3 regions of the Pseudoalteromonas thalassia genome follow, and region 2 is predicted to be linked to each of the others. Evidence: predicted binding sites of a transcription regulator. Region 2 holds the regulator's gene; each other region holds the start of a gene.
What was found. The regulator ArgR, encoded in region 2, controls arginine synthesis, uptake and breakdown. The targets are predictions, from matches to a motif close to ANTGAATANNTATTCANT.

Region 1 (10,334 bases), on a different contig from region 2:
AAATCTTCAACAATATAATGCAGCACATATTTTTACTGAATACGAGCAAGACATGCGCCGCTATGTTTGCAGCCATCAACTCACATTTTTAGCTGACATTATTATTGCTGAAGGAGTTGAGATCACGGTAGATAAGCAAAAGCTTGACCAAATTCTCAACAATATTTTTACTAATGCCTGCCTATACACAGACAGCCCTGGCCATGTTCGCCTTAAAGTAAGAGCAAACAACCAAGAGTTGTTTATTCAAGTTGATGATACCTCTCCTGGGGTAGGAAAAGCGCATATAGGCAAACTCTTCGACCGTTTATATCGTATTGAAGAGTCTCGTAGCCGTGCATTAGGAGGTTCTGGCTTAGGGCTTTCGATCTGCCAAAGTTTTGTAGAACTAATGTCTGGTAATATTAGCGCATTACCGGGTAAGTCAGGTGGTTTATGTATCAGGATTTTACTGCCTTTAAGTAATAAATAAGCGCTTTCGTCTCCATTTTTTCACCACATTTTATTGCTTAAATAGCACTATAAACTACTGTGGAATGGAACCATGTCAGAGTCATTAAAGCATGCTCAATGGGCTAAGTCTGTTGAGCGTAAACATCGTCAAAACAAAGTTAAAAAAACCAAAAAGTCTCATCTTCCTTTCAGTGCTGCTATCGCTAGCTTGCTATTAAGTGCTGGGCTTTATTATGTAAGCTATGAAAAGCCAGTAGCGTCACCTCCTCTGTCTGAATCTGCAAAACAGCGTATATCACAGTTTTTTGCAAAACAGTTTTTATTAGGTCATTGGCGTTTAAACAAGATTAAATATTCAACTAATGCAATTCAAGTATATGTACAAACGCCAACTCCAATTGCTCTTGAAGGTGAGGCGCTAAGCCAATATTTACATTACGCATTATGTCCACTTCCTAGTAAACAAATTTGGCAGGATATTCAATCCAGAGAGTTATCAGTGTACGTATTTAGCCATTCTGTTAGAAAAGGTGAACGTACCGTTTGCAATAAGGTGTGAAAGCGATGAACGCCAAATCAATTGATTTGACGTTCATCATAACGATAGCCTGCGCCGTAAACAGAAGCGACTACCTTAGGAGAGAACTTTAAATTCTTAAGTTTTTTGCGGATGTTTTTGATATGACTATCGATAACACGATCGGTAATGTCAAAGTTATTAGGTTGAATATGATCAAGTATCTGCTGCCTTGAGAAAACACGTTTTGGTGCTTTATATAAAAGCTTAAACACGTCAAATTCGACCTTAGTTAAACCGAGCGATACACCTTGAATTTCAACTTCTAAGGCATCTTCGTTTAGACAAATAGTAGCAGGCATCTCAGTTGGCTGCTGGGATATTGGTGTACATCGTCTTAAAATAGCCTTAACACGCATGACAAGCTCTGCGCCACTAAAAGGTTTACACACATAATCATCAGCACCATGCTCTAACCCTTTTAACCTATCAGCCTCTTCAACTTTAGCGGTTACCATAATAATGGGTACCATAGAAAAAGCGCGGATCTGCTTCATGCACTCCACGCCATCTAAATTAGGTAACATAACATCTAGAATTATTGCATCTGGATTATTCTCTTTGACCCACGACACCACGGCGCTGCCATCAGTAATGTGATGAGTAGTAAAGCCAGATGCATTGAAGAACAACAGCACTTGTTCTGCAATATCTAAGTCGTCTTCAACGACTAATATCTGCGACATTTTTATTTCCGTTTCATATTTTTTATTATTTTTAATTGCTTCCTAACCATCGCTTTAAACGCGTCTGATAAGGTTTCGTCTAATAAAACCATAGTCAGAATATCGTGCAGATCTTCACTTTTCATAACCTCATTAAGTAAATCATTTTCAGATTTTGAACTTGGTTGAAAACAGTTTAGTTGCTCATGATTAATGTGTTCGCAAAACATTTTCTTTTTTTCCATGTTGTTAGCATCAAATGTCCATACTGGATCCAAACTTCTTTGGAACATTAAAGCGTAACAATGTGGAGCAAATATGGAGCTAGCACTAAACTGCGAAGATAAATTAGAATCCAACAATTTTTACTGAGCAATTATACGTTGCTGGTTCTGATTTTTCATTTTCTTTATCGGGGATTACTCTCAACAAATCAAATGTTAGTTGAGGCGATGATTTTGCTTTATTAAGCATAAAAAAAGCAAGCCATCGGCTTGCTTTCAAAATCGTACATTAAGTTAAGTACTTATACGCCAAGATATTCCATTATACCTTCAGCTGCATTTCGGCCTTCGAAAATAGCTGTAACAACTAAATCTGAACCGCGAACTATATCACCACCCGCAAAGATTTTAGGGTTCGTTGTTTGGTGAGTAAATTCTCCTTGCTCAGGAGCATTAATGCCACCCCAATGGTTAATTTCAACGCCATACGGCTCCAACCAATCCATTTTATGAGGTTTAAAACCAAATGCCATTAGCACTTTAGTTGCTTCAATAACATGTTCAGAACCGGCCACTTCTTCGGCACGACGACGGCCATTCTCATCTGGTTCACCCAACTGAGTTTTAACCATTTTTACGCCTGCAACTTTGCCTTGCTCGTCAACCACAATACCTTTAGGTTGAACGTTAAAGGTAAATTCAACACCCTCTTCACGGGCATTTTTAACTTCACGTTTTGAGCCTGGCATGTTTTCTTCGTCACGACGATAAGCACAAGTTACTTTTGTAGCACCTTGGCGAATAGAGGTTCTTACACAGTCCATTGCTGTATCACCACCGCCTAACACGACGACTTTTTCGTTAGCCATATCGATATAAGCTTGCTTGTCTTCGGCATAGCCCATAACACGGTTGGTGTTACCAATTAAGAATGGTAGTGCATCAAACACACCATCAGCGTCTTCATTCTCAAGTCCTGCACGCATACTTTGATACGTACCAACACCTAAGAACACGGCATCATATTCAGCGAGTATTTCATCAAGGGTAACATCTACGCCAACCTCAGTGTTTAACTTAAACTCGACACCCATTTCAGTGAAAATTTCACGACGCTTTTGCATCACTTCTTTTTCAAGCTTGAAAGAAGGAATACCAAACGTAAGAAGTCCGCCAATTTCTGGATGACGGTCAAACACCACAGGTTTTACACCGTTACGTACTAAAATATCCGCACAGCCCAGGCCTGCCGGGCCAGCACCAATAATTGCTACTTTTTTGTCAGACCAAACAACATACGACATATCTGGTTTCCAGCCCATCTTAAAGGCTGTATCTGTGATGTACTTTTCGATATTACCGATAGTAACAGCACCGAATTCCTCTTCAAGTGTACATGAGCCTTCACACAAACGGTCTTGTGGACAAACTCGTCCACACACCTCTGGTAAGCTGTTAGTACGGTGAGAAAGCTCTGCCGCTTCTAAAATACGGCCAGTACGAATGAGCTTTAACCATTGTGGAATATAGTTATGTACCGGACATTTCCATTCGCAATACGGGTTACCACAATCCAAACAGCGGTCCGCTTGTGAGTTTACTTGTGTCTCAGAAAACGGCTCGTAAATTTCGACGAAAGATTGCTTACGCGCTGAAATTGGCTTTTTCCGCGGATCAACACGTTGTACATCGATAAACTGGTATACATTTTCGCTCATACTACCCCCTTACTGAGCCTGAACACGAAGCTCTGCGCTGCTGCGCGCTCGGTGTCCGAGTAAACTTTTTACATCACTAGATTTTGGCTTAACTAATTTAAACATTGGAATGTATAAATCAAAGTTAGCTAAAATCTGCTCAGCGCGGTTTGAGCCTGTAAGCTCTAAATGCTCAGCAATTAGGCCGCGTAAATGTTCTTGGTGTGATGCCAACCCTTCGAGCGTGACAATTTCAACAAGCTCAGGGTTAATGCGTTTTTCAAAGTCATTGCCTTCATCAAGAATATAAGCAAAACCACCTGTCATACCTGCACCAAAGTTGATACCTACTTTGCCAAGCACGCAAACCACACCACCTGTCATGTATTCACAGCCGTTGTCACCAACACCTTCTACAACCGCTTGAACGCCAGAGTTACGAACTGCAAAACGCTCACCTGCACAACCTGCCGCAAATAATTTGCCGCCTGTAGCACCATATAAACAGGTATTACCGGCAATAGTCGCTTTGTGGCTTTCGAACGATGAACCCAGCGGTGGACGAATTACCAGCTTACCGCCAGCCATCCCCTTACCAACATAGTCATTCGCATCGCCTACTAATGTCATTTCAAGGCCACCAGCATTCCATACACCAAATGATTGACCCGCTGTACCATGAAGCTCAATAGAGACAGGATCAGCAGCCATACCTTGGTTACCATGTTTAGAGGCAATGTAGCCCGATAACATCGCACCCACTGAGCGGTCAGTATTACAAATACGACTTACCAATGAGGTGCCCAATTTTTCATCAATCGCTTGTTTTGCTTTTTCAAGCAAGGTTTCATTTAGTTGACCTAAATAATGCGAGCTATTAGGTGCACTGCAATACAGAGTCTCACCAGTTGGGTTATTTGGTACCGCAACCACAGATGACAAATCTACTTTCTTTTGCTTCTCTGTTTTGCCTTCAATAGCTTCAAGCAGGTCCAAACGACCTATTAAATCGGTTAATCGAGTAACCCCTAAGCTTGCCATTATTTGGCGCGCTTCTTCGGCAATAAACTTAAAGTAGTTCATCGCCATTTCTGGCAGACCATGATAATGCTTTTGACGAAGCGTATCGTCTTGCGTTGCAACACCGGTCGCACAGTTGTTTAAGTGACAAATACGCAGATACTTACAACCAAGTGCCACCATAGGGCCGGTACCAAAGCCAAAGCTTTCAGCACCTAAAATAGCCGCCTTGATGATATCTAGGCCCGTTTTAAGGCCACCATCAGTTTGTAGACGAATACGATGACGTAAACCATTTTCTACTAGCGCTTGCTGAGTTTCAGCAAGACCAAGCTCCCAAGGACTTCCTGCATACTTAACAGAAGTAAGTGGGCTTGCACCTGTACCACCGTCATAACCAGCAATGGTGATTAAATCGGCATACGCTTTTGCTACACCTGTTGCGATAGTACCTACACCCGGCTCAGAAACTAACTTCACCGAAATCAGTGCATCTGGATTTACTTGTTTTAAATCGAAAATAAGCTGAGCTAAATCTTCGATTGAGTAAATATCGTGATGCGGAGGAGGTGAAATCAAGGTCACACCCGGTACCGAGTAACGTAATTTTGCAATATATGGCGTTACTTTTTCACCCGGTAATTGACCACCCTCACCTGGTTTTGCACCTTGCGCAACTTTAATCTGAATTACATCAGCGCTACGTAAGTAGTGTGGTGTTACGCCAAAGCGGCCAGATGCAACTTGCTTAATACGCGAGTTTTTCTCTGTGCCGTAGCGAAGTTTGTCTTCACCACCTTCGCCTGAGTTTGAACAACCACCTAAACGGTTCATTGCAATCGCGAGCGCTTCATGAGCCTCTGGCGATAACGCACCAATACTCATTGCTGCTGAGTCAAAACGCTTGTAGAGCTCAGTTGCCGGCTCAACGTCATCGATATTCACACCAGCTTCAGGAATTTTCACTGCCAACATGTCACGTAAATTGGTGATCGGGCGGTTATTTACTAAATCAGCGTACGCTACATAGTCGCTATATTCCCCAGAACGCACAGCTTTTTGCAGTGTTTGGATAACGTCTGGGTTATAAGCATGGTATTCACCACCATGAACATATTTTAATAAGCCGCCATGGCTTAATAATTTACGTTTACTAAAGGCCAGCTTATGAAGTTTACGTTGGTCATCATCAAAATCAGTAAAACACGCCCCTTTGATGCGACTTGCCACGCCATTAAAACAGGTTTCTACAACTGCATCTGATAAACCAACGGCTTCAAATAACATCGAACAGCGATACGAAGCAACAGTACTAATGCCCATTTTCGACATGATTTTATATAGACCTTTATTTATCGCATTACGATAAGCAAGGGTTACTTCACAGTAGCTCTTGTTTAAGATCTTTTTGTCAGTCATCGCAACTAACGATTCATACGCAAGATACGGATAAATTGCTGTTGCACCAAAGCCTAGTAATACAGCAAATTGGTGTGCATCACGGACACTGCCCGATTCAATAATGATATTTGATTCACAGCGTAAGTTGTTATCAACTAAACGTTTTTGAACAGACCCTACCGCCATTGCAGCCGGGATAGGCAAGTGCGTTTCACTAAAGTTACGGTCACTTAGAATAAGCATTACACAGCCCGACGCTGCTTTTGCTTGCGCTTCATCACAGATACGGGTGATCGCTTTCTCTAAACCTTCTTCTTTGGTGTAAGTAATATCAATTTTACAATAGCTGTAATGTTCATCGTCAGCATTGATAAGCTGTTGCATGTCTGCATACATCAAAATTGGCGTATCAAACTGTAAACGCTTAGCATGGCCTGTTGTTTCGTTAAATACGTTTTGCTCACTACCAATACAAGTAGCTAAAGACATAACGTGATTTTCACGAAGTGGATCAATCGGTGGATTGGTTACTTGCGCGAATTTTTGTCTGAAGTAATCGAACAGTGAACGATGACCTTCTGAAAGTACCGCAAATGGCGTGTCATCACCCATTGAGCCTGTTGCTTCTTGGCCATTTTCGCCCATTACACGAATAACGCTATCAAGTTCTTCGTTGGTGTAACCAAACATTTTTTGGTACTTAAGCAGAGTTTCATCATCAAATGAACGGTTGCCCGCGTCTTTCTCTGAGAGTTGCTCAAACGGTGTTAAACGCTTAACGTTTGCTTCTAGCCATGCTTTATATGGATGGCGTGATTTAAGGTCTTGGTCAATCTCATCTGAATGCCAAATCTTCCCTTGATGAGTATCAATAACTAATAGCTCACCAGGGCCAACACGGCCTTTCTCAACCACTTCGTCTGGTGCGTAGTCCCAAATACCTACTTCTGAGGCAAGGGTAATGAAACCATCTTGAGTGATTACATAGCGAGCTGGACGCAAGCCATTACGGTCAAGGTTACAGGCTGCAAAACGACCATCTGACATTACAATACCTGCCGGGCCATCCCATGGTTCCATGTGCATTGAGTTGAAGTCATAGAATGCACGTAAGTCATCATCCATGGCACGATTCTTTTGCCATGCTGGTGGCACAAGCATTCGCATAGCACGGAATAAATCCATACCACCCGCTAAGAACAACTCAAGCATATTATCTAAGCTTGAAGAGTCAGAGCCGCTTTCGTTCACAAAAGGCGCTGCTGATTGCAAATCAGGAATAAGTGGTGAGGCAAACTTGTACGCACGGGCACGAGCCCACTGGCGGTTACCCTGAATAGTATTAATTTCACCATTATGCGCTAAATAGCGGAATGGTTGCGCTAATGGCCAACGAGGTTGTGTATTAGTAGAGAAACGTTGGTGGAATACACAAATCGCACTGGTCATGCGAATGTCAGCTAAATCTAAATAAAAGTTAGGTAAGTCTACAGGCATCATTAAGCCTTTATAGACAGTAACTAAACCAGATAAGCTGGCAATATAAAAATGTTCATCGTTTTCGAGGCGCTTTTCTGCACGACGACGTGCTACATACAAGCGACGCTCTAAATCTTTTGGACGCCAGCCTTCTGGTGCGCTCACAAAAATTTGTTCAAAGCCCGGTAGTTGTTTTTTTGCAATTGGCCCTAAACATGATGAATCTGTTGGCACTACACGCCAACCCTGAATACTCAAGGTTTCTTTTTCAAGTTCTTCACTCAGCACATCTTTAGCTGTTTGTGCAAGTACAGGATCAGCATTTAAAAATACCATGCCGACTGCGTAGTTCTTACCTAAATGCCAATCATGTTCGCTGGCAATAGCACGAAAGAAACTATCGGGTTTTTGCATTAATAAACCACAGCCATCACCGGTTTTACCATCTGCAGAAATACCGCCTCGGTGTTCCATGCGATCTAAGCCCGTGATTGCTGTTCGAATCAAGCGGTGACTCGCTTGACCATTGACCTGGGCTATTAAGCCAAAGCCACAATTATCTTTTTCTAATTTTGAGTCATATAACATAGACCCCTCCCCTTGCTACAACGACTAGCGATTCAGTCTTTTGCGACAGTGCTAGCAGACGAACAAAACTATCGCCAATTGTTCCATGAGTCAATAGAGATTTGAATACATATTCATATTCTTGAATATTTCTCACTTGGAGGCACATATTAAATACTAAGCAATTTTTTTACATTTAGACGTATTTTTACCGTTATTTTTTTATGACACTGGTGTCAAATTTAACAACTTGTAAAAAACCAATCTAAAAACCCGCACCTTTACGTTAACGTAAACTGCATCAATAAATGAATAATTATTCACCTTATGAATATCAATGCAGCTTTTTATGGGGTCTCACCTAGCACAGTTGCATCATTATTTACTCTTGGCTTTAGCATAGTTACAAACTATGTATCTGAGCAGACTACCTTAGTCGCAATGACTGAGTTTCTTTACCTATGCGTCAACAAACAGCAATTTAAAAGTGTCCGCTGCGGACACTTTTTCTGTCCGCGGACAGGCAGTAACTCATCAAATAAAATAAAATACATTAAAAATCAATGCATTAAGTTTTGGCACGCTACTGGTATAGATAAGACATCAGCGAAATTGAGGATTTCAAAATGTTCACTATCAGTTTGTTTATGGCTTCTCCACTTACCATGCTTGCCGTTGGCTTCATGATTGTGTGTTTTGAGAATCGTAAGGAGTTATGATGATTAAGGATACCAGCGCCCAAGATATTAGTGTGGCAAAGAAAAACACCATAAAAAAACCACTTTTACTAGCAGCGGGTGTAATACTTGTTGGTGCGCTTGGCTTTCAAGCATTGTTTGCCAGTAACGATGGCAGCATTTCGGTTGATGCAGCAAGCCTACAAATTAGTGAAGTGAGCCAAAAGACGCTCACCAGAGATGTGGCAGCGAGCGGTAAAATAGTTGCAGCCAATGCGCCAAAGGTTTACAGCCCTGAACGTGGCTTTGTCGATTTAAAAGTAAAAGCCGGTGATAGCGTTGAAGTAAATGAAGTGATTGCAACCGTTACCAGCCCAGAGCTAACCAACGAATTAAAACAGCAACAATCAGTATTAGCGCGATTAGAAGGCGAATTACAACGCAAGCAACTTGAAGCGCGCAGGCAAAAGCTGAGCCTTACCAAAGCACTTGATTTAGCTCAGGTAGAACTAAATGCCGCAGATAGAGAAAACCGTCGCGCTAAAATCTCTATCGAGAAACATTTGATCAGCCAAATAGATTTAGAAAAAGCCGTTGATGATTTAGCTCGTGCCAAGCTTTCTTATAAGCATGCTGAGCAAGAAGTCAACTTAGCTAAAGATACCCTCGCATTTGAGCTAAAAGCAGCAGAGCGCGATCTGGCGCGTCAGCAATTGATTGTTGATGACTTACTAAGGCAAGTAAATGAACTCACCATTACAGCCAGCGTAAGCGGCATTGTGGGTAACTTATTAGTGCAACAAAAAGAGGCGGTAACACAAAGCCAACCGTTAATGACATTAGTCGATTTAAGTAACTTTGAAGCAGAACTGCAAGTACCAGAAAGCTACGCCAACGAGCTAGGTCTTGGTATGCAAGTAGAACTTACTTTAGGCGCACGTCATGTAACAGGCACCCTATCGGCTATTTCGCCTGAAGTGAATAATCGCGAGGTCACTACCCGCGTACGCTTTGACAATGAGATTTCTGGCATTCGCCAAAACCAACGCTTAACCGCACGTATTTTATTAGAGAATCGCGACAATGTATTGCAGGTAAAACGCGGCGCATTCTTACAACAAGGTGGCACCCATGCTTATAAAGTTGACGGTGACATGGCTTATTTAATCGATATAAAAACCGGTGCAAGCAGTATCAATGCTGTCGAGATTATCGAAGGCGTAGAGCCTGGCGATAAGTTAATTATCTCGAATTACGATCGCTTTAAAAAAGCACCCACACTGGTTTTACGCTAACAAATAAAAGGAATAATCAACATGCTTACAATGAACAACATCAGCAAAGTATATCAAACAGATATGGTACAAACGCACGCCCTTCGCGACTTCAACCTACAAGTAGAAGAAGGTGAATTTATTGCCGTAACGGGTCCGAGTGGCTCAGGTAAAACCACCTTTTTAAACATTGCCGGTATGTTGGAGCCGTTTAGCGAAGGCCAATACATGCTAGACGGTATTGATGTGGGTAAATTAAATGACAACCAGCGCGCAGATCTCCGTAATCAAAAAATTGGT
Region 2 (10,334 bases):
TAGTACTTGATTTAAAACGTGCATTTCCCAAGCCATGGAAACCACCTTTCGCAACTACAATTTTTTGACCATGTTTAGTTAAATCACCTAGTGACTCTTCAGTGTCAACGTCAGTGATACGCGTACCTACAGGTACTTTAAGCGTCAAATCAGCGCCCTTTTTACCTGTCATGTTACGGCTTTGGCCATTTGTGCCGCGCTCTGCTTTATGAAAACGCTCAAATTGATAGTCAATTAAGGTATTTAAGTTTTCATCGGCTTGTAGATAAACGCTGCCGCCATCGCCGCCATCGCCGCCATCAGGACCGCCGTCTGGTACATATTTTTCACGTCGGAAAGATACGACACCGCTGCCGCCATCACCCGCGTCACAACGAATTTCTACTTCATCTACAAACTTCATGATTACTCACTTTAAGATTGGCTTGTTAATAACTCTATTATATACCTAAGCCCTTCTGATTGCAGGCTTAGCTTAGATATATATTTACACGCCTTATTATTTGCCTTAAAACAAAAAACCCCGCAAAGGCGGGGTTTTTCAAATATCGAGATGATTACTCAGCTACGATATTTACGTATTTACGGTTTAAAGGACCTTTCTGTTCGAATTGAACTTTACCATCTGCTTTTGCGAAGATAGTGTGGTCTTTACCGATACCTACGTTTGCGCCAGCGTGGAAACGAGTACCACGTTGACGAACAATGATGCTACCCGCTAGAACTGATTCGCCACCAAAACGCTTAACACCTAGGCGTTTGCTTTCTGAATCGCGACCGTTACGAGTACTACCAGCTGCTTTTTTATGTGCCATTTCTCAGTACCTCTAATTAAGCGCTAATGCCAGTGATTTTAACTTCAGTGAACCATTGACGATGGCCCATTTGCTTACGAGAATGCTTACGACGTCTAAATTTAACAATCTTCACTTTCTCACCGCGACCGTGTGAAACAACCTCAGCTGTTACTTTACCACCGTTTACGAACGGTACACCGATCTCGATTTTCTCACCATCAGCAACTAAAAGTACTGAATCAAATTCAACTGCTGCACCAGTTTCAACGTCTAATTTTTCAAGACGAATTGTTTGACCTTCAGTCACACGGTGCTGTTTACCACCACTTTGGAAAACCGCGTACATAATTAACTCCGTCTGTGCGCCCTCAAATCGACGCAACTAAAATATTCTTCAATAGGGCGCGAAGTTTACGCTAATGCGCAAAAACTAGCAAGCCTCTTTTGCTATAAAATGAATAAAAAATAGCTGCATTGAGAGCAATTCAATATTTTTCCTTATTCTATCCTAAAAACACCGTATGCCAAGCGGTTTTTACGATCTCATGACAATTAAATTAACACGTCAAAAGCGCCGTTAAATAAATGCAAGCATGTTTACTATTCAACCAAACAACTACAATTAACTGTTCAAATTTGATTTAAAATAAAAAACTTTACAGTGTTTTTTTACTGAATCAGCACAAAATATCGAGCAAGTGCTTTTTTTGTTGTACAATCAGCCTCGTATACCCATAAATATTGGCTCGGAGATCAATGGATATAAAAGCTATCCAGACGTTAATCGATCATGAGATGAATGACGTCAATCAACTTATACATGCCCAAATGCGCTCAGATGTCGCATTGGTCAATCAACTCGGTTTATATATAGTAAACAGCGGTGGTAAGCGTGTTCGCCCTATGTTGGCCATTTTAGCAGCAAAAGCTTTAGGCTATGAAGGTAAAGACCACATTACACTGGCCACTATCATCGAATTTATTCACACTGCAACTTTACTGCATGATGATGTTGTTGATGAGTCACATTTACGTCGTGGTACGCCTACAGCAAATGCTGAGTTTGGCAATGCCGCTAGCGTGCTAGTTGGTGATTTTATTTACACACGCTCATTTCAGTTGATGGTTGGTCTTGGTAAAATGCCAATCATGGAAATTTTAGCTGATGCAACGAATGTCATTGCTGAAGGTGAAGTATTACAGCTAATGAACTGTAACGATCCTGACACCACAGAGCAAAGCTATATGCAGGTCATTTACAGCAAAACAGCTAAGTTATTTGAAGCAGCAACTGGCCTTGCAGCAATTATCACTGAACAAGATGATAAAACGCTTGAGGCATTAAACCTTTACGGCATGCATTTAGGAACAGCCTTTCAGCTTGTTGATGATGTGCTTGATTACAACGCCGATGCTGAGCAACTTGGTAAAAACATTGGTGATGATTTAGCCGAGGGTAAACCTACCTTACCGCTTATTTATGCCATGCAAAAAGGCACGCCAGAGCAAATCAAGCTCGTTCGTGAAGCAATTGAACTTGGCAATGGTATGGATCACCTAGACAGCATTCTTGAGGCGTTAGCTGATACCAAAGCACTTGAGTTTACAATGCAAAAGGCAGAGCAAGAGGCTGATAAAGCCATCGCCTGTATTGCATTTTTACCAGAAACGCCATACAAGCAAGCATTAGAGAGCTTGGCACGCATCGCCGTTGCCCGCGATCATTAAACTCTATTTATTCGAGCCATTAAAAAAGCCTGCATATGCAGGCTTTTTTGTTTTAGGTGCTTTAATAGCACCTATCATCTATCGGAATTAACCGTTGATGAAATCAACACCTTCTTGGATGTCTTTATTAAGCGTTTCAAGCATGTCGTTTTTAGCTTGCTCTTCGAAAGCGCTTAATTCACCGTAAGAAAGAATTTCTTCAACACCGTTCTTACCTAAACGTACTGGGTGTGCAAAGTATGCTGCGTCACCGTTTTCAACTGCAACGTATGCGTAATCAACCACTTCTTCACCTTGTAAGCCTTTAACTAAAGACATACAGAAACGTGCTGCTGCTGCACCCATTGAAAGAGTCGCTGAACCGCCACCCGCTTTAGCGTTAACAACTTCAGTACCTGCGTTTTGGATACGTGGAGTTAATGCTGCCACTTCTTCGTCAGTGAAAGTAACACCTTCAACTTGAGATAGAAGAGGAAGGATTGTAGTGCCTGAGTGGCCACCGATCACTGGAACTTTAACGTCAGTAGCGCTTAAACCTTTAAGTTCAGCAACAAATGCTTCTGAACGGATCACGTCAAGTGTTGTGATACCGAATACACGGCCAGCATCGTAAGTACCCGCTTTTTTGAATACTTCAGCAACGATTGGCACAGTGCCGTTTACTGGGTTAGTAATGATACCAACTAACGCTTTAGGACAGTTTTTAACGATGCCTTCAGCTAATGTTTTGATGATACCTGCGTTTACGTTGAAAAGGTCCGCACGGTCCATACCCGGCTTACGCGGCATACCCGCTGGGATAAGAACGATATCACAACCAACTAAAGCATCGTCTAGGTTATCAGCACCGAAACCTTCAACTTTAACGTCTGTTGGGATGTGAGAAAGATCAACCGCTACACCAGGAACAACAGGGGCAACATCGTATAATGATAATTCAGAACCTGCAGGTAAACTTGTTTTTAATAATAAAGACAATGCTTGGCCGATACCGCCAGCTGCGCCTAAAACAGCAACTTTCATTGGAATTCTCCGTAATTTGAGGTAGGAAATATTTGTGGCCCTAAAGATAATGAAATTAGCGACTAAAAACAAATTTATCCTGCTTATTTCGCGTATAATTTCGACCATAGTTGTAAACTATACTGTAAACACACAGCATTTAGGGCGAGAAATGTAAACTAGTACTGCATAAGTATGCAGAGTTGTGTAGAATTACTTCACGTTTTATGACTACAGATACGGCAACATGCAACCACAAGACAAACAAGAAGCACTAATCAAAGCGTTCAAAGCGCTATTAAAAGAAGAAAACTTCGGCTCACAAGGTGAGATTGTCGAAGCATTAAAAGATCAAGGCTTCGACAACATAAGCCAAAGTAAAGTCTCTCGCATGTTAAGCAAGTTTGGCGCGGTACGCACCCGTAATGCAAAACAAGAAATGGTGTATTGCTTACCCGCTGAAATGGGAGTACCAACAGCGAAAAGCCCATTGCGTCAACTCGTTATCGATATTATGCATAACGAAATGATGATTATTATTCGTACCAGCCCAGGTGCAGCACAACTTATCGCGCGCTTACTGGACTCATTAGGTAAAGCTGATGGGGTACTTGGTACAATTGCAGGTGACGACACAATTTTTATCGCTCCTGCAAAGATTTCTGAAATAGATGTCACGCTTGATCGCGTGCGCACTTTATTCGATACAGTTTAAAGCTGCTTCAAAAAGTTTACTGACGGGGCGAAAAACGCCGACCCCATATCGGCTTGAGTAAAATCAAGCCAATGGTCGTAACAATCGCCCTGCCCCAAGCGACTCTTTAATACCTGCTCAAACGCATCACCTTGCGCGGCACATGACACCATTAAAATACCCTGCTTATGAACATCACCAAACGGCATGCTCTGATTAAGTATCAACGGCTGGCCATTTTCATCTTTTAGTTCACTACGCACTGCATGACTAGTTTCGAGTGCAGGCATAATTAAGGTGTTATCAAGCCGAGTACGCCCCATAATTTGCTCTTGCTCTGATAACGACAAATGTTGCCAAACACTTAAATCGTGCACAAAGCGCTGAACATGAATGTAGCTGCCTTGATCTTCAAAATGCCCCGGCCTGTCTATCAATGCCGTACTGCGCTTTTGTCTACCATGAGGGGTGTCACCCGCATAAATAAAGCCGTTAAAGTCGCGGCCATCTAAAAAACGAAAGTTACGCACTTGCTCCACAAGCTCTACATCTGGCGTAAATAATTTCAGGATCTGTAGGGCAAAAAGATGGTTAACATCTTCACGGTCTGAACGAATTTGTACAAATAAATCAAATGGCTGTGCACTCATAACATGTTCACTATGAGTCACATTAGGAAAGCTTTGTAATTGACTTGGAATAAACTCAGGCAAAATATGCGGCCAATATTGCGCACCAAGCGCAACCACGCACGACAGCATGGCTTCTGAGAACTGATCCGCAAACTCATCTTGAATGACGCTCACGCGTTTTAGCTTTTTACGTAATGACTCGTCATGGCCATCATAAACATTAAAAAACAGGTGCAAACCATGTAAGTTTGCTTCAGCACAAATCCCAGATTGCGCTTGCGCCATAGTGAATCCTTAGCTTCTCGTTATTTGCACCTAGCCAAGAATTCAAGATTGTTAAGCAGTACTAATCATGAAAAAAATTGACTGTGTGCGGCATTATTTTTATTTTTACAGGCTGCTCAACTGCAAACACGCGGTCTTGCTCTGCAGCGACTTCACACTCCTGCCCCGCTATATTCACACGATAAACATAACGTGTGCCTATAAAGCGTCTGTGCAAAATTGTCAGGCTATTTTCATCACTCTGATCAGCTTCACATAACTGAATATAATGAGGCCGTACATAAACTTGCCCTTGTTTGTGAGCACTGTTATTTACTGTGAGTGAATGTATTACACCAAACGCCGTTTCGTATTCAGTTGGCGTTAAGACTTTCGCCGTTAAGTATATGCCTGTACCAAGAAACTCTGCAACCTCCTTTGAGTTAGGTTGGCTAAATAACTGTTCTGATGAGCCTTGTTGGGCTATTTTTCCACCATGCATTACAGCCAAGGTGTCAGCAAAAGCAAACGCCTCTTCCTTCGAATGGGTAACAAACACTGCTGATACTTGCTGAGCTTTAATGATACGGCGGATGTCGGCAATTAACTCAAAGCGAACCTGCGTATCGATATTAGAAAATGGCTCATCAAGTAATAACAAGCTGGGTTTATAAGCAAGCGCACGAGCAATTGCAACACGCTGTTGTTGACCACCTGATAATTGATGCGGATAACGTTCTGCACAGCCAGTTAACTTAACTAAGCTCAGCATTTCATCCACGCGCTCACGCTTTTGCGACTTACTCATATTGGTTAAACCAAATGCAATATTGTCGCTCACCGATAAGTGAGGAAATAACGCGTAATCTTGAAACATCATGCCAATATTACGTTTTTCTGGTGCAACAAAATGCTTATCATCATTAACGACAAGCGAATCAATACTCATAAAACCTTGTGAGGGCTCTATAATTCCGGCAATCGCTTTTAACGTCGTTGTTTTACCGCAACCACTTGCCCCCAGCAGGCAAACGATTTCGTCTTGTTCAACATTCAAATTAAGCGCATCCAATACCTTAGTGCCATTGTATTGATAAGCTAAATTTTTAATTATCAAATGACTCATGAATGATTTTGCTCCATCGAACGATTAACGAAATACAAAGGAATAAGCCCGACTAACACAATAAATAGGGCCGAGATAGACGCTAACTCTAACTGCTCATCACTAACATATTGAAAAACATGAGTTGCAAGAGTTTCAAAATTAAACGGTCGTAATAACAAGGCCGCGGGTAGCTCTTTCATACATTCAATAAATACCAGAAGCCCAGCGGTTAAAATGCCGCGTTTAAGTAAAGGCAGATGTACTTTATACAAGGTTTGAAATGCACTTTTACCCATAGATTGACTTGCCATATCAAGAGAAGGGCTAATACGTAAAAAACTGCTTTCAAGGGCGCCATGTGCAATCGCGTAAAAGCGCACAATATACGCAAAAATCATCGCAAATAATGTCCCACTCAGAAGTAAGCCCGGCGATAAACCTATTGGTTCAAGCCATTGATTAAGTGCATCATCAATTTGTGTTAGTGGTAACAATACCGCAATCGCCAGTACCGTACCCGGTAGCGCATAACCCGTACTTGCTAAACGCCCCGGAATGAGTGGATACGCTTGTTTAGCAATACGCTGATAAAACAGTACCAACAAGCTAAGAAGGATTGTCACTAGGCTGACAACAATGGCGACTTTAAAGCTCTGCCAAGCATAATTAAAAAATGCCCCATTCCATGCTTCATCTGCATAGACAATGGCGTATTTAACAAGCACTCCAACTGGCAAGATAAAAGCAAGTACCAGCACAACTGTGCAGACTAAACTTGCAGCCCATGCTGTGCTAACTTTTAAGCGATATAAGGTTGCGCTGTTAATGCTCGATTGGCGTTCATACACAGCTTGATTACGACGACTAAAGCGCTCAACCATAATAGTGAGAAACAAAATAAGCAGCATAATGCCTGATATTTTTGCCGCAGCGGTTAATGAATAATAGCCAAGCCAGGTATCGTAAACAGCGGTCGTTAATGTGCTCACTGCAAAGTAATTAACAGTGGCAAAATCAGCCATAGCTTCCATACTGATTAACGTAACTCCTGCCACAATTGCCCCTCGACCAAGCGGTAAACTTACCCGCAAAAAGCTTTGTAATGGCGATAACCCCATTAACTGACTAGCTTGCACTAATTTAAAAGATTGCTCTCTTAAGGCCGTTTTAAAAATAAGATAAAGATACGGATACAGCACTAATGCAATCATAATAATTGCACCCGGCAAAGTTCGAATATCAAAAAACCAATAATCATCGGGTGACTGCCAATCAAACCAGTCCCTGAGCGCAATTTGCACAGGCCCAGCATAATCAAGTAAGTCCGTATAAACATAAGCAATGAGATAAGTTGGCATTGCCAAAGGCAGCATCAGTGCCCATTCAAAGTGTTTTCGACCAGGAAATTCACAGTACGCAGTCAACCACGCAAGCGGCAGCGCAATAACACAGCTCAATAACCCAACCCCTGCTATGAGTACAAGGGTATTACGCGTGTAGTCCCACAAAACAGTATCGAATAAATGCTGAAAGACATCCGAACCACCTTGCAGAGATTCAAACAATAAAAAACCTAGCGGCGTAACAAGTAGCAAACCGATTAGCCAAGCCAATACTTGCCAACGCGACAACGAAAACTTCACATGCATAAGTGGATTAATACCAGATAAAATAAAAGCTGTTAAAAAACAGCTTTTATAAAAGACGAGGAAAAACCTCGTTATAAGTCAAACTTTACTTCGTCAATTAGCTTTAACGCAACAGGACGGTATTTACTTATTTCATCAAGAGCAAGACTATCTTCTTTAAACTCACCCCATGACGCAACCATCTCAGACAATGCAACCCCTTGCTTTACTGGGTATTCCATATTGACCGAAGCATACATATTTTGCGCTTTATTGTCGGTCATATACTCAATCAGTTTCAAGGCATTTTCCGGATTTTTAGCATATCGCGTCATAACAACACCCGAAACATTAATATGTGAGCCACGATTGGTTTGGTTTGGAAAGTTAATATTAACCGCTTCGGCCCATGACTTTTGCTGCTCATCTTGCATCATTTTACCAAAATAGTAGCTGTTGCCTAATGCCAGATCACATAACCCTTCTTTCACAGCTTTGACTTGCGCTCTGTCGTTACCTTGTGGCTTACGTGCTAAATTGGCTTTAACGCCCTCTAACCATTGTTTAGTTTTTGTTTCGCCATGGTGCGCAACCATAGAAGCAACTAAACCTAAATTGTATGGATGCTTACCTGAGCGAGTACAGATTTTGCCTTTATATTTGGGATCAGCCAAGTCTTCATAACTTAAATCAGCGAGTGCGCCAACACGCTCTTTTGAAGAGTAAACATTACGAACTCGTTTCGTTAAAGCGATCCATTGGCCGTCAGCATCACGAAATGTGCTAGGAACATTTGCATCTATAACATCGCTTTTTATTGATTGAGTTAAGCCAAGATCTTCTAATTGAATAAGTGCGCTAAAGTTTGAAGTAAACACCAAATCTGCTTTGCTGTGCTTACCTTCACGTTTCACACGTTCAATTAAGCCTTTTTTCGCAAACACCACATTGGTTTTAATACCAGTTTGCTTGGTGAAGTCATCTAAAATTGGCTGAATTAAGAATGGTTGACGAAACGAATAAATATTAACCACATCGGCAGAAAGTGCTGACGTACTCATTAAAGTAGTCAAAATCAGTAAGGCTGTTTTTTTCATTGTTGGCACCTAAATAATAACAATTATCAAAATATTTTACCTATACTCTGCTAAAAGTGCACCCGTTTATATTCCCCCTATAACTTTATGTACTGCCATTTGAGAACTTACTTGTAAGATATATCTCACCTAAATGGCAGTTATTGAGTAAAAAAACTCGAAAAACTGCCCCTAAAAAAGCTTAAAACATTGATAAACAGTGATTTATTATTAATTACAATAATGTAACCGTTATTTTAATTGCGATTTTGACCTATTCGATGCTCACTAATTCCCTATACTTATATACAACAACTAAGCAAGAAGCTTAATGAGTAAACGGATATGGAAGTATTACTCATAAAACCGCGGAATAAGGTTCATTAGGATAAAAAGGAACTAAGGACAGGCTCAGGAAGAGTAACGCAATGGAATGACACACTAAGGACAACATCAGGATGATGTGAAATGGCATAACAACAGGACGTTGTTATACAGGATGTTTCAAAAGTGGATTAAAGGACAGGCCGAAAGGTATCGCAATGGAATTGCTAACATATGGATAGTGTCAGGACGACGCGTAAAGGATAGGTAAAGAAATTACCCGCATGGATGTAAAGGAGTGACAAGGAAACAAGGCTGGAACGCCTTACATTGCATAGAACCAAAAAGTAAAGTGCAATCGCATGGATAGGCAAAGTTTAGGGAGTTGATTAGATTCAATTGCAGGATGCAAAAAATTAAGAAGATTCCGCAAGCGCGACTAGCAATAGTTCGCGCTTTTCTTTTGCCTGAAAATAGTTATTCCAATCCGCAACAATACTTAATCATTTTGAGGGATTAATTAAGCAAATTAGTATTACTCTGGGCGTCCTTTATTTCGCTTTCCTAGTAAATATGCATCCCTAAACTTTATAAAGTGCGTTTCGAGCTTTTGTGTAGCATCTACTTCACCAGCAAGCGCAAGCACCATTATCGCGACCTCAGCTGTACCAAGTTGATGCTCATGTGGAGCAACTCGTAAACGATAATCTGAAAGCTTTTCTGGGGTAATAGACAATACAGGTAAGTTATCTAAATAAGGGCTTTTGCGAATCATCTTTTTTGCTTCTCGCCAAGTACCATCTAAAAAGATAAATAATGGGCGCTTACCTTGCTGTGGCGATACTTCATCGATTACTCGCGTTTCATCTTCAACATCACTCGCCGGAAAAATCACCATAGGCTGATATTGTGGGTCTTGTAATAAGGCTAATAATGCGTGATCAGGTTCTGTTCTGTCCCACTTAAAGGCATAGTTTTCAGGAATAATTTCAGCAATCAAACGCCCTGTATTCGATGGTTTAAAGCTTTCATTATGATACATCAGTAAACACACTGCGGCATTACACTGCGCTTGTTCAAC
Region 3 (10,334 bases), on a different contig from region 2:
ACTAAAAGAACTTGGTGAAAAAGTATCAAGCTACCCAGAGAGCCACAAAGCTCAGTCGCGTGTTAAGAAAATTTACGACGACCGTAAGCTAATGGCATCAGGTGAAAAACCACTTGATTGGGGTATGGCAGAAACGCTAGCTTATGCTTCACTTGTTGATGCGGGCACAGATATCCGTTTAACAGGTCAAGACTCAGGTCGTGGTACTTTCTTCCACCGTCATGCTGTTATCCATAACCAAAAAGATGCATCAACCTACTTGCCGCTGCAAAACATCAGCGAAAAACAAGGTTCATTTGAAGTATACGACTCAGTACTTTCTGAAGAAGCGGTACTTGCATTCGAATATGGTTACGCAACAGCTGAACCAACTTCACTTGTAATGTGGGAAGCACAATTTGGTGACTTCGCTAATGGTGCACAAGTTGTATTTGACCAATTCTTAAGTTCAGGTGAACAAAAGTGGGGCCGTTTATGTGGTCTTACATGTTTACTTCCACATGGTTATGAAGGTCAAGGCCCAGAGCATAGCTCAGCACGTCTTGAGCGTTTCTTACAATTGTGTGCTGATCACAATATGCAAGTGTGTGTGCCTTCAACACCAGCGCAAGTTTATGCAATGCTTCGACGTCAATCTGTACGTCCTTTACGTCGTCCATTGATTGTAATGACACCTAAGTCACTACTTCGTCATCCGCTGGCAACTTCAACACTTGAAGAATTATCTGAAGGTGTGTTCCACAATATGATCGATGAAATCGATGATATTGCAGCAGATAAAGTAGAACGCGTTGTATTCTGTAGTGGTAAAGTTTATTACGAGTTACTACAAGAGCGTCGTAAACAAGAATTAAATAACATTGCTATTGTTCGTGTAGAACAATTATATCCATTCCCACACGCTGAGATGGATACAATCATGCAACGTTACCAACACGTTAAAGATTTTGTTTGGTGTCAAGAAGAGCCGCAAAACCAAGGTGCATGGTATTGTTCTCAACATCATTTTGTTGATGCAATTCCTGAAGGTGCTAAATTAACTTATGCAGGTCGTAAAGCATCAGCATCACCAGCGTGTGGTTACATGTCAGTGCATAATAAAGAACAACAAGCGCTCGTTGCAGACGCGCTTACTATTGAAAAGAAAGGATAAGCAATGAGCACAGAAATTAAAGTTCCTGTACTTCCTGAGTCGGTTGCTGATGCTACTGTTGCAACATGGCACGTAAGTGTTGGCGACAAAGTAAGCCGCGACCAAAACTTGGTTGATATCGAAACAGATAAAGTTGTTTTAGAAGTTGTTGCACCAAACGATGGTGTAATCACTGAAATTTCACAAGAAGAAGGTGCAACGGTACTTGGCGAGCAAGTAATTGCATTACTTGGTGATGCAGATGCTGCACCAGCAAGTGACGACTCTGCCAAAGAATCTGCACCAGCAAAATCAGAAGACGCGCCAGAGGCGCAATCAGCACCAGCATCAGAAGGTAAAGAAGTGGACATTAAAGTACCTGTACTTCCAGAATCAGTCGCAGACGCGACAATTGCTACTTGGCATGTTCAACCAGGTGAAGCGGTAACTCGCGATCAAAACCTAGTTGATATCGAAACTGATAAAGTTGTTCTTGAAGTGGTTGCTCAAGAAGACGGTATCATGGGTGAGCACATTCACGCTGAAGGCGAAACAGTACTTGGTGAGCAAGTAATTGGTACAGTTAAAGCGGGCGCAGCACCAGCTAAAGCACCTGCAGCAAAAGCTGAAGAGGCTACTGCAAGCGAATCAAATGATAGCTCTGATGTGTTAACACCATCAGTTCGTCGTTTAATCGCTGAGAAAGGTCTTGATGCATCTAAAATCAAAGGCACAGGCAAAAACGGCCGTGTGACTAAAGAAGATGTTGATACATTCTTAAAAGCACCTGCAGCAGCACCAAAAGCTGAAGCAGCACCAGCAGCACCTATGGGTGACCGTACACAAAAACGTGTTCCTATGACACGTTTACGTAAAACTATCGCTAATCGTCTTCTTGAAGCGAAAAACTCAACTGCAATGTTAACTACATTCAACGAAGTTAACATGAAGCCAATCATGGATCTTCGTAAGCAGTATCAAGAAGTGTTCGAAAAGCGTCATGGTATCCGTTTAGGTTTCATGTCTTTCTACGTGAAAGCAGTTACTGAAGCACTTAAGCGTTTCCCTGAGGTGAATGCATCTATCGATGGTGATGATATCGTTTATCATAACTACTTCGACATCAGCATTGCGGTTTCAACTCCACGTGGTCTTGTTACACCAGTTCTTAAAGACTGTGACAAGCTATCAGTGGCAGAAATCGAAAAAGGTATCCGTGAATTAGCACTTAAAGGTCGTGACGGTAAACTATCTATCGAAGATATGACTGGTGGCAACTTCACAATTACTAACGGTGGTGTATTCGGTTCATTACTTTCTACACCTATCATCAACTTGCCACAGTCTTCAATCTTGGGTATGCATAAAATCCAAGATCGCCCAATGGCTGTTAACGGTAAAGTTGAAATCTTACCAATGATGTATTTAGCGTTATCTTACGATCACCGCCAAATCGATGGTAAAGAATCAGTAGGCTTCCTAGTAACAATTAAAGAGTTACTTGAAGATCCAACTCGTTTACTACTAGATGTTTAATCTGGTTGTATAAAAACTAAGCTGTGAACCCTGTTCACAGCTTTTTTTTTGCGCCTTTGGTCTAACTGGGGTTTTCATGTGGAGCCTTGGGATTTATACTAAGTGCGCAATTTGGGATAGCTGTTTATTTTGCATAAATATTCAGCTCTTTTAGTATAAAAAATTGGATAAAGCATCATGAATTTGCATGAGTATCAGGCAAAACAACTTTTTGCCGAATATGGTTTACCAGTTTCTCAAGGTTTCGCTTGCGATACACCTGAAGAAGCTGCAGCAGCTGCTGAGAAAATCGGCGGTGATATGTGGGTTGTTAAAACACAGGTTCACGCAGGTGGCCGTGGTAAAGCTGGCGGTGTTAAGCTAGTTAAAACAATCGACGAAGTAAAAGAGTTCGCTGCGAACTGGTTAGGTAAAAACTTAGTTACTTACCAAACAGACGAAAATGGTCAGCCAGTAGCTAAAATCCTTGTAGAAAGCTGCACTGACATCGCTAACGAATTATACCTTGGCGCTGTAGTAGATCGTGCTTCTCGTAAAGTTGTTTTCATGGCATCTACTGAAGGTGGTGTTGAAATCGAGCAAGTTGCAGAAGAAACTCCAGAACTAATTCACAAAGCTGAGATCGATCCACTAGTTGGTCCACAAGCATACCAAGCTCGTGAATTAGGCTTCAAACTAGGTTTAAACCCTACTCAAATGAAACAGTTCGTTAAGATCTTCATGGGTCTTGCTAACATGTTCAACGATTTCGATTTCGCACTATTAGAAATCAACCCGCTAGTAATTACAGACGAAGGTAACCTTCACTGTCTAGACGGTAAAATCGGTGTAGATGGTAACGCGCTTTACCGTCAACCTAAAATCCGTGAAATGCACGATCCTTCACAAGAAGATGCACGTGAAGCTCACGCTGCAAGCTTCGAGCTTAACTACGTTGCACTAGACGGTAACGTTGGTTGTATGGTTAACGGTGCAGGCCTTGCAATGGGTACTATGGACATCGTAAACCTACACGGTGGTAAGCCAGCTAACTTCCTAGATGTTGGTGGTGGTGCTACTAAAGAGCGTGTATCTGAAGCATTCAAGATCATCTTATCTGACGACAACGTTAAAGCTGTTTTAGTTAACATCTTTGGTGGTATCGTACGTTGTGACATGATCGCTGAAGGTATCATTGGCGCAGTTAAAGAAGTAGGCGTAAACGTTCCTGTAGTAGTACGTTTAGAAGGTACTAACGCTGAACTAGGTCGTGAAGTACTTGCTAATTCTGACCTTAACATCATCGCTGCTGAATCACTAACAGACGCAGCTGAAAAAGTTGTTGCTGCTGCGGAGGGCAAATAATGTCTGTATTAATCAATAAAGATACAAAAGTTATCTGTCAAGGTTTCACAGGTGGCCAAGGTACTTTCCACTCTGAGCAAGCGCTTGAGTACGGTACACAAATGGTTGGTGGTGTAAGCCCAGGTAAAGGCGGTCAAACGCACCTTGGTCTTCCAGTATTCAACACAGTACGTGACGCTGTTGAAGCAACTGGCGCAACTGCATCAGTTATCTATGTACCAGCACCTTTCTGTAAAGATGCAATCTTAGAAGCTATCGATGCTGGCATCGAGCTTATCGTTTGTATCACTGAAGGTATCCCAACACTAGACATGGTTGACGTTAAAGTTAAGCTTGAGCAAACTGGTGTTCGTATGATCGGTCCTAACTGCCCAGGTGTTATCACTCCGGGTGAAACGAAGATCGGTATCATGCCTGGTCACATCCACAAGCCTGGTAAAGTAGGTATCGTATCACGTTCTGGTACTTTAACTTACGAAGCGGTTAAACAAACTACTGACGCTGGTTTCGGCCAATCAACATGTGTTGGTATCGGTGGTGACCCAATCCCTGGCACTAACTTCATCGACGTTTTAGAAATGTTCGAAAAAGACGAGCAAACTGAAGCAATCGTAATGATCGGTGAAATCGGTGGTACTGCAGAAGAAGAAGCTGCAGAATACATCAAGCACAACGTGACTAAACCAGTTGTTTCTTACATTGCAGGTGTTACGGCTCCTCCAGGTAAGCGCATGGGTCACGCAGGTGCAATCATCGCAGGTGGTAAAGGTACTGCTGATGAGAAATTTGCTGCATTAGAAGCTGCTGGCGTAAAAACTGTACGTTCACTAGCTGACATCGGTGCTGCACTTAAAGAGAAAACAGGCTGGTAATCAGTTTTAATCTCTTAGAAAAGGCTCGCTTATGCGGGCCTTTTTTGTATCTGAGAGTTTCCTAGTTTGTGCACGAAAATTCTAGCTGCAAATTAAGAATAATAATGCTTTATTTGTGAATAAAAATTCCATACACTGATACCTTGTTTATTTGTTTTTATATAAAACGCTGTTATTAAAAAAGGTAAATATCACGTGCGTACCACAGAATTGGTAGATGGATTTCGCCAGTCAACTCCTTATGTTAATGCTCACCGAGGTAAAACTTTCGTTGTAATGCTCGGCGGAGAAGCAATTGATCAGCCAGGTTGTCGTAGCATCATTAATGATGTTGCATTATTAACGAGCTTAGGTATCAAAATTGTTTTAGTGTTTGGTGCAAGGCCACAGTTCAATGCGGCACTGCAAGAATTTGGCATAACTAGTCAGTTTCATAATGAAATACGTGTTACTGATAACGCGACTTTTGATGTAATAAAGAAAGTTGCGGGTGCAATGCAGTTCGATATTACTGCACGTTTATCGACCTCGCTAAGTAGTACTCCTATGACCGGCTCATACTTGAATGTGGTCAGCGGTAATTTTGTTATCGCTCAGCCTTTAGGAGTTGACGATGGCATTGATTATCATCACTCAGGCCGTGTAAGACGTATTGATGTTGAAGGGATTCGTCATCAATTAAACAATAACAGTATCGTACTACTTGGTCCGATTGCCGCCTCAGTGACAGGTGAAAGTTTTAATTTAACTGCTGAAGAAATTGCCACTCAGGTTGCATTAAAACTGCGCGCTGACAAAATGCTTGGTTTTTGTAAAGAGGCCGGTATCTTGGATGAAAACGGTGAAGCAATTGCCGAGCTTATGCCAAATGAGGCAGAATCTGTCTTAGCAAACTACCGTAATCAACCTGATTCATGTTTAAGTGCAACGGTATTCTTACAAGCGGCCATTGATGCATGTCGTGGCGGCGTACATCGTTGTCATTTAGTTAGTTACAAAGAAGATGGCGCATTATTACAAGAGCTTTTCTCATTAGATGGCATTGGTACGCAAATCGCGCCGCAAAGCTCTGAACAGTTACGTAGTGCAACAATATCTGATATTACCGGGATTATTAATCTGATCAGACCGCTTGAAGAGCAGGGCTATTTAGTTAGGCGCTCTAGAGAGCAGCTTGAGATAGAAATAGAGCAATTTACTGTCATTGAGCGTGATGGTTTAATTATCGCCTGTGCCGCTTTATACCCATTTGCTGAAGAACAAGTGGGGGAGTTTGCAAGTCTGGCTGTTCATCCACAATACCGAGATGCAGATAGAGGGAGTTACCTACTGCGTTTTATTATTAATAAAGCCAAACGTGCTGGTTACTCGCATTTATTCGCTTTAACCACACGCAGTATTCATTGGTTTTTAGAACAAAGCTTTGAATTGGTGACCGTTGATGAGTTACCGGCGAAGAAAAAGGCACTGTATAACTATGAGCGCCGTTCTAAAGTGCTGCGACTGGACCTTACTAAACTAAGTAAAAACCGTTGATAGTACAACTGAGTGGATTGCTATAAAAAAGGTGACGCATGTGCGTCACCTCTAATTCTATATATTGTATTTAATTAATACTCATAGTTAATGTGCTGATAAAAGCGCACACGTAAATCTTGGCGCGTTGGATTAAAGGCCAGCTCGTCAGTTACTTCATTAATTGCGCTTTGCACTTGATTCATAAACTTACCATAACCAATGTCATGCTTGTCTTTATCGGCTGCGGCAATCACAAAATGTAGAGAATCAACAAGTTGATTTGCATCCCAATAATGTTGTAATTGCACTTGCTCTGAGCTGCAATCAAAGGTTAGCTTTTGCAGTTCACTGTTACTTTGTGCGTTATCAATATTGCTATTACGAACAATAGGGCGGGTACCATTAGCGATAAAAGCACCAAGGGTTAGCGCTCGTTTTTCGCAAGCTCGTTTAAATGCATCAAAAATATATTGATAAAATTGCGTGTAATTCTCTTCATTCAACATATGTTGAAATTGCGTTTTAATCGCGCGGGTTACTGGAATAGAAAACCCAGCATAAGTCATCTCACTGTGCTGTGTTGGTAAATGACATTGGCGAGATTGATAGCGTGGATATAAGCTACGCAATTTATAGCCATAGCTTTCTTTGTGACCTTTTGCTTTAGCAAATAAATCATAAGTAAGATGCTGGTGATCGCGAATTTTAAGTGGAGGTTGGCCGCTTAATAGCTTTTCTTGTAATGAGTTTATTACGCGCTGTACGTTATGGTGAAAACTTGCTGCATTAGCACGAATATCTTCACCTGTAGCCAAAAATAATAAACGAATTTTTTTGCATTTTACTTCATCAGCGGCAAACACATTATGTGCTTCGTGGTATTGTGGGTTATAGAAAAATAAAATCTGCTTAGCGGTTTCTAAACTATATGCCTCATCATGGTAACGAACGACAGGTAACTTATCGTTAGCGATCAGATGTACATTGTGCAGTTCATATTCATCACATAGTGCAAATAACTCCCTTGCAAGACGCTTATAAGCACAGCTTACATTACTAAACTGAGCAAAAAACTCATCAGTAGGTTTAAACTCAACTAGCACATACTGGTTAGCACGCGCAGAGCTTGGAATATAGACTCTATGTTGATTGAGCGAAGCCATCTTTTTTCCTTATTGGTAGTGAAACTGACGGCACTATATCGCTAGTCAATGATCATTTTATTGCGTTAGAACAATTTTTTTACCGATTTTGCAGCGTCTGTAAACAATGTATTCAATAATCGGCTTATTATCTTCAATAAACATGGCTCAACTACTGTATGTTAGGGTTTGTTTTTGTAATAATGCATTAGTTTTGTCACCATGCAATATTTTGAGGATTATGCTCCTATGGCGGAAATTGAGAATCGCCCAAGTAACTTTATTAGAACGCGTATCGACGAAGATCTCGCAAGCGGTAAGCATGCGACTACACACACGCGTTTTCCACCTGAACCAAACGGTTTTTTACACATTGGTCATGCAAAGTCTATCTGTTTAAATTTTGGTATTGCCCAAGATTATCAAGGTCTTTGTAACTTACGTTTTGATGATACGAATCCAGAAAAAGAAGACATCAATTACGTAAATTCAATTAAAGAAGATGTGCAGTGGTTAGGTTTTCAGTGGGATGGTGAAATTAAGTATTCATCTAACTATTTCGATGCGTTATACGGCTATGCTGTTGAGCTTATCGAAAAAGGCCTTGCGTATGTGTGTTTCTTATCGCCAGATCAAGCACGTGAATACCGTGGTACTTTAAAAGAGCCAGGTAAAAATAGCCCGTACCGTGATACGCCAGTAGAAGAAAACCTAGCGCTATTTGAAAAAATGCGTAATGGCGAATTCAAAGAAGGCGAGTGTGTACTGCGTGCTAAAATCGATATGGCAAGTTCATTCATGGTATTGCGTGATCCGATTTTATACCGTGTACGTTTTGCTCACCACCACCAAACAGGTGATAAGTGGTGTATTTACCCAATGTACGACTTCACGCACTGTATTTCAGATGCACTAGAAGGTATCACGCATTCATTATGTACGCTTGAGTTCCAAGATAACCGTCGTTTATACGATTGGGTATTAGATAACATCAGCCTTGAGTGTCACCCACAGCAAATCGAGTTTTCACGATTAAACCTTGAATACACCATTATGTCTAAGCGTAAATTAAACGACTTAGTGGTTAATGGTCATGTTGAAGGCTGGGACGACCCACGTATGCCAACGATTGCTGGTTTACGTCGTCGAGGATACACACCTGCGTCAGTGCGTGAGTTCTGCTCGCGTATCGGTATCACTAAACAAGAAAACATGGTTGAAATGGGTATGCTAGAAGCATGTATCCGTGAAGACCTAAATGAACATGCACCACGTGCAATGGCTGTTCTTGATCCGGTGAAGATTGTTATCGAAAACTATGATGCAGATAAAGTAGAGACTTTATCAGTTGCCAATCACCCGAATAAAGAAGAGATGGGCCGTCGTGTTGTGCCTTTCACGCGTGAGATTTATATCGAACGTGAAGACTTCCGTGAAGAAGCAAATAATAAGTTCAAACGTTTAGTACTTGATAAAGAAGTACGTTTACGTGGTGCTTATGTAATTAAAGCTGAGCGTGTTGAAAAAGACGAGAACGGTGAAATCACCACTATTTTCTGTTCTTACGATCCAGAAACGCTAGGTAAAAACCCAAGCGATGGCCGTAAAGTTAAAGGTGTAATCCATTGGGTATCAGCCAGTGAGTCAATCACCGCTGAAGTACGTTTATACGACCGTTTATTTAACGTACCAAACCCAGCTGCTGCTGAAGACTTCAATGCAACGCTAAATCCAGAATCACTCGTGGTGCTTGCTAACGCGAAACTTGAACCGTCTCTTGCTAATGCACAAGCAGAGCAGGGCTTCCAGTTTGAACGCATGGGCTATTTCTGTCGTGATAACAAAGCCGACTCACTAGTATTTAATCAAACTGTGGGTCTTCGTGATTCATGGGCAAAGATTGAACAAAAGGGCTAAACTTTTAACTAATTGTTTAAGTTTCTAAGCTTAATAAAAAACCCTTTCATTTTAAAAATGAAAGGGTTTTTTTATAACTATTAAAAGTGATTAAAAATAGCCGCGAATACCTAAGCTAAAGTTGCGACCAGGTAGTGGTGCTTTTTCTTTAATAAATGAACTGTGAACGAAACCTAGTTCATCCGTTAAGTTATCAGCATTAATGTACAGCTGCGTATCGACAGGGCCTAAATCAAGTTGGTAATTTGCCGATGCGTCAAACAGGGTATAACCGTCAGTTTTTGTCTCATAAGCGGTAATATCTGACTGCTCAAAATAATGAGTGCCAGCTAGGCTAAATTGCCAACCGCCAACAGTATACTGTAGTTCAGAACCAAGTTTGTTTGCTGGAATACGTGGTAGGTAACCTTCGCCATCTTTTAATTTAGCAGTTGTTGAATCACCAAACACTTTAACCAATGTGCTAGGTGACACTTGGTAGTGGACGTCAAACTCAATACCGTAAAGTTTTGCATCTTTACTTGCAAATTGATACACCGCCATTGCGTCTTCGTCAGCCTCTGCTGCTGACTCTAAACCGTGCTCTTCATGGAATACGAGCCCAGTACTTTGCTGGTAATAGTAGTTTTCAATGTCGTTGTAGAAAAAGTTAACGGTGTAACCAAAGTCACCAATAAAGCGGCGGAAACTTAAATCAAAGTTGGTTGCAGTTTCTTGATCGATATCTTCAGGCTCAAAGTGTATTTCGCCGTCTTCGATATGATAACCAAGGCCTAACTCATATGTGCCAGTTGCAATGTGTACACCATTTGAAAGTAGTTCAGCACTAAGAGGCGCGCGCTCTGAACGAGATACGCTAAGCGCAACACTTTG

Region 1: gltB (glutamate synthase large subunit) is a predicted target of ArgR. The motif match lies at 8,205-8,222, and genes of this name have one in related genera.
Region 3: argA (amino-acid N-acetyltransferase) is a predicted target of ArgR. The motif match lies at 4,999-5,016, and genes of this name have one in related genera.

Annotation. Positions count from the first base shown of each region.
Region 1 is NZ_JBMMUE010000008.1:22,429-32,762, forward strand. It holds gene AAEU31_RS10850 (ATP-binding protein) at 1-472, shown strand, start outside; gene AAEU31_RS10855 (hypothetical protein) at 545-1,012, shown strand; gene AAEU31_RS10860 (response regulator) at 1,030-1,716, opposite strand; gene AAEU31_RS10865 (hypothetical protein) at 1,719-2,054, opposite strand; gene AAEU31_RS10870 (FAD-dependent oxidoreductase) at 2,222-3,637, opposite strand; gene gltB (glutamate synthase large subunit) at 3,647-8,104, opposite strand; gene AAEU31_RS10880 (efflux RND transporter periplasmic adaptor subunit) at 8,802-10,055, shown strand; gene AAEU31_RS10885 (ABC transporter ATP-binding protein) at 10,077-10,334, shown strand, end outside.
Region 2 is NZ_JBMMUE010000004.1:206,763-217,096, forward strand. It holds gene cgtA (Obg family GTPase CgtA) at 1-403, opposite strand, end outside; gene rpmA (50S ribosomal protein L27) at 558-815, opposite strand; gene rplU (50S ribosomal protein L21) at 832-1,143, opposite strand; gene ispB (octaprenyl diphosphate synthase) at 1,554-2,525, shown strand; gene mdh (malate dehydrogenase) at 2,613-3,548, opposite strand; gene argR (transcriptional regulator ArgR) at 3,775-4,242, shown strand; gene AAEU31_RS07170 (Dyp-type peroxidase) at 4,239-5,138, opposite strand; gene AAEU31_RS07175 (ABC transporter ATP-binding protein) at 5,200-6,243, opposite strand; gene AAEU31_RS07180 (ABC transporter permease) at 6,240-7,874, opposite strand; gene AAEU31_RS07185 (Fe(3+) ABC transporter substrate-binding protein) at 7,946-8,950, opposite strand; gene AAEU31_RS07190 (tRNA-uridine aminocarboxypropyltransferase) at 9,789-10,334, opposite strand, start outside.
Region 3 is NZ_JBMMUE010000006.1:18,521-28,854, reverse strand. It holds gene AAEU31_RS09020 (2-oxoglutarate dehydrogenase E1 component) at 1-1,153, shown strand, start outside; gene odhB (2-oxoglutarate dehydrogenase complex dihydrolipoyllysine-residue succinyltransferase) at 1,157-2,668, shown strand; gene sucC (ADP-forming succinate--CoA ligase subunit beta) at 2,846-4,012, shown strand; gene sucD (succinate--CoA ligase subunit alpha) at 4,012-4,884, shown strand; gene argA (amino-acid N-acetyltransferase) at 5,080-6,420, shown strand; gene AAEU31_RS08995 (DUF3083 family protein) at 6,495-7,565, opposite strand; gene glnS (glutamine--tRNA ligase) at 7,794-9,461, shown strand; gene AAEU31_RS08985 (TonB-dependent receptor) at 9,552-10,334, opposite strand, start outside.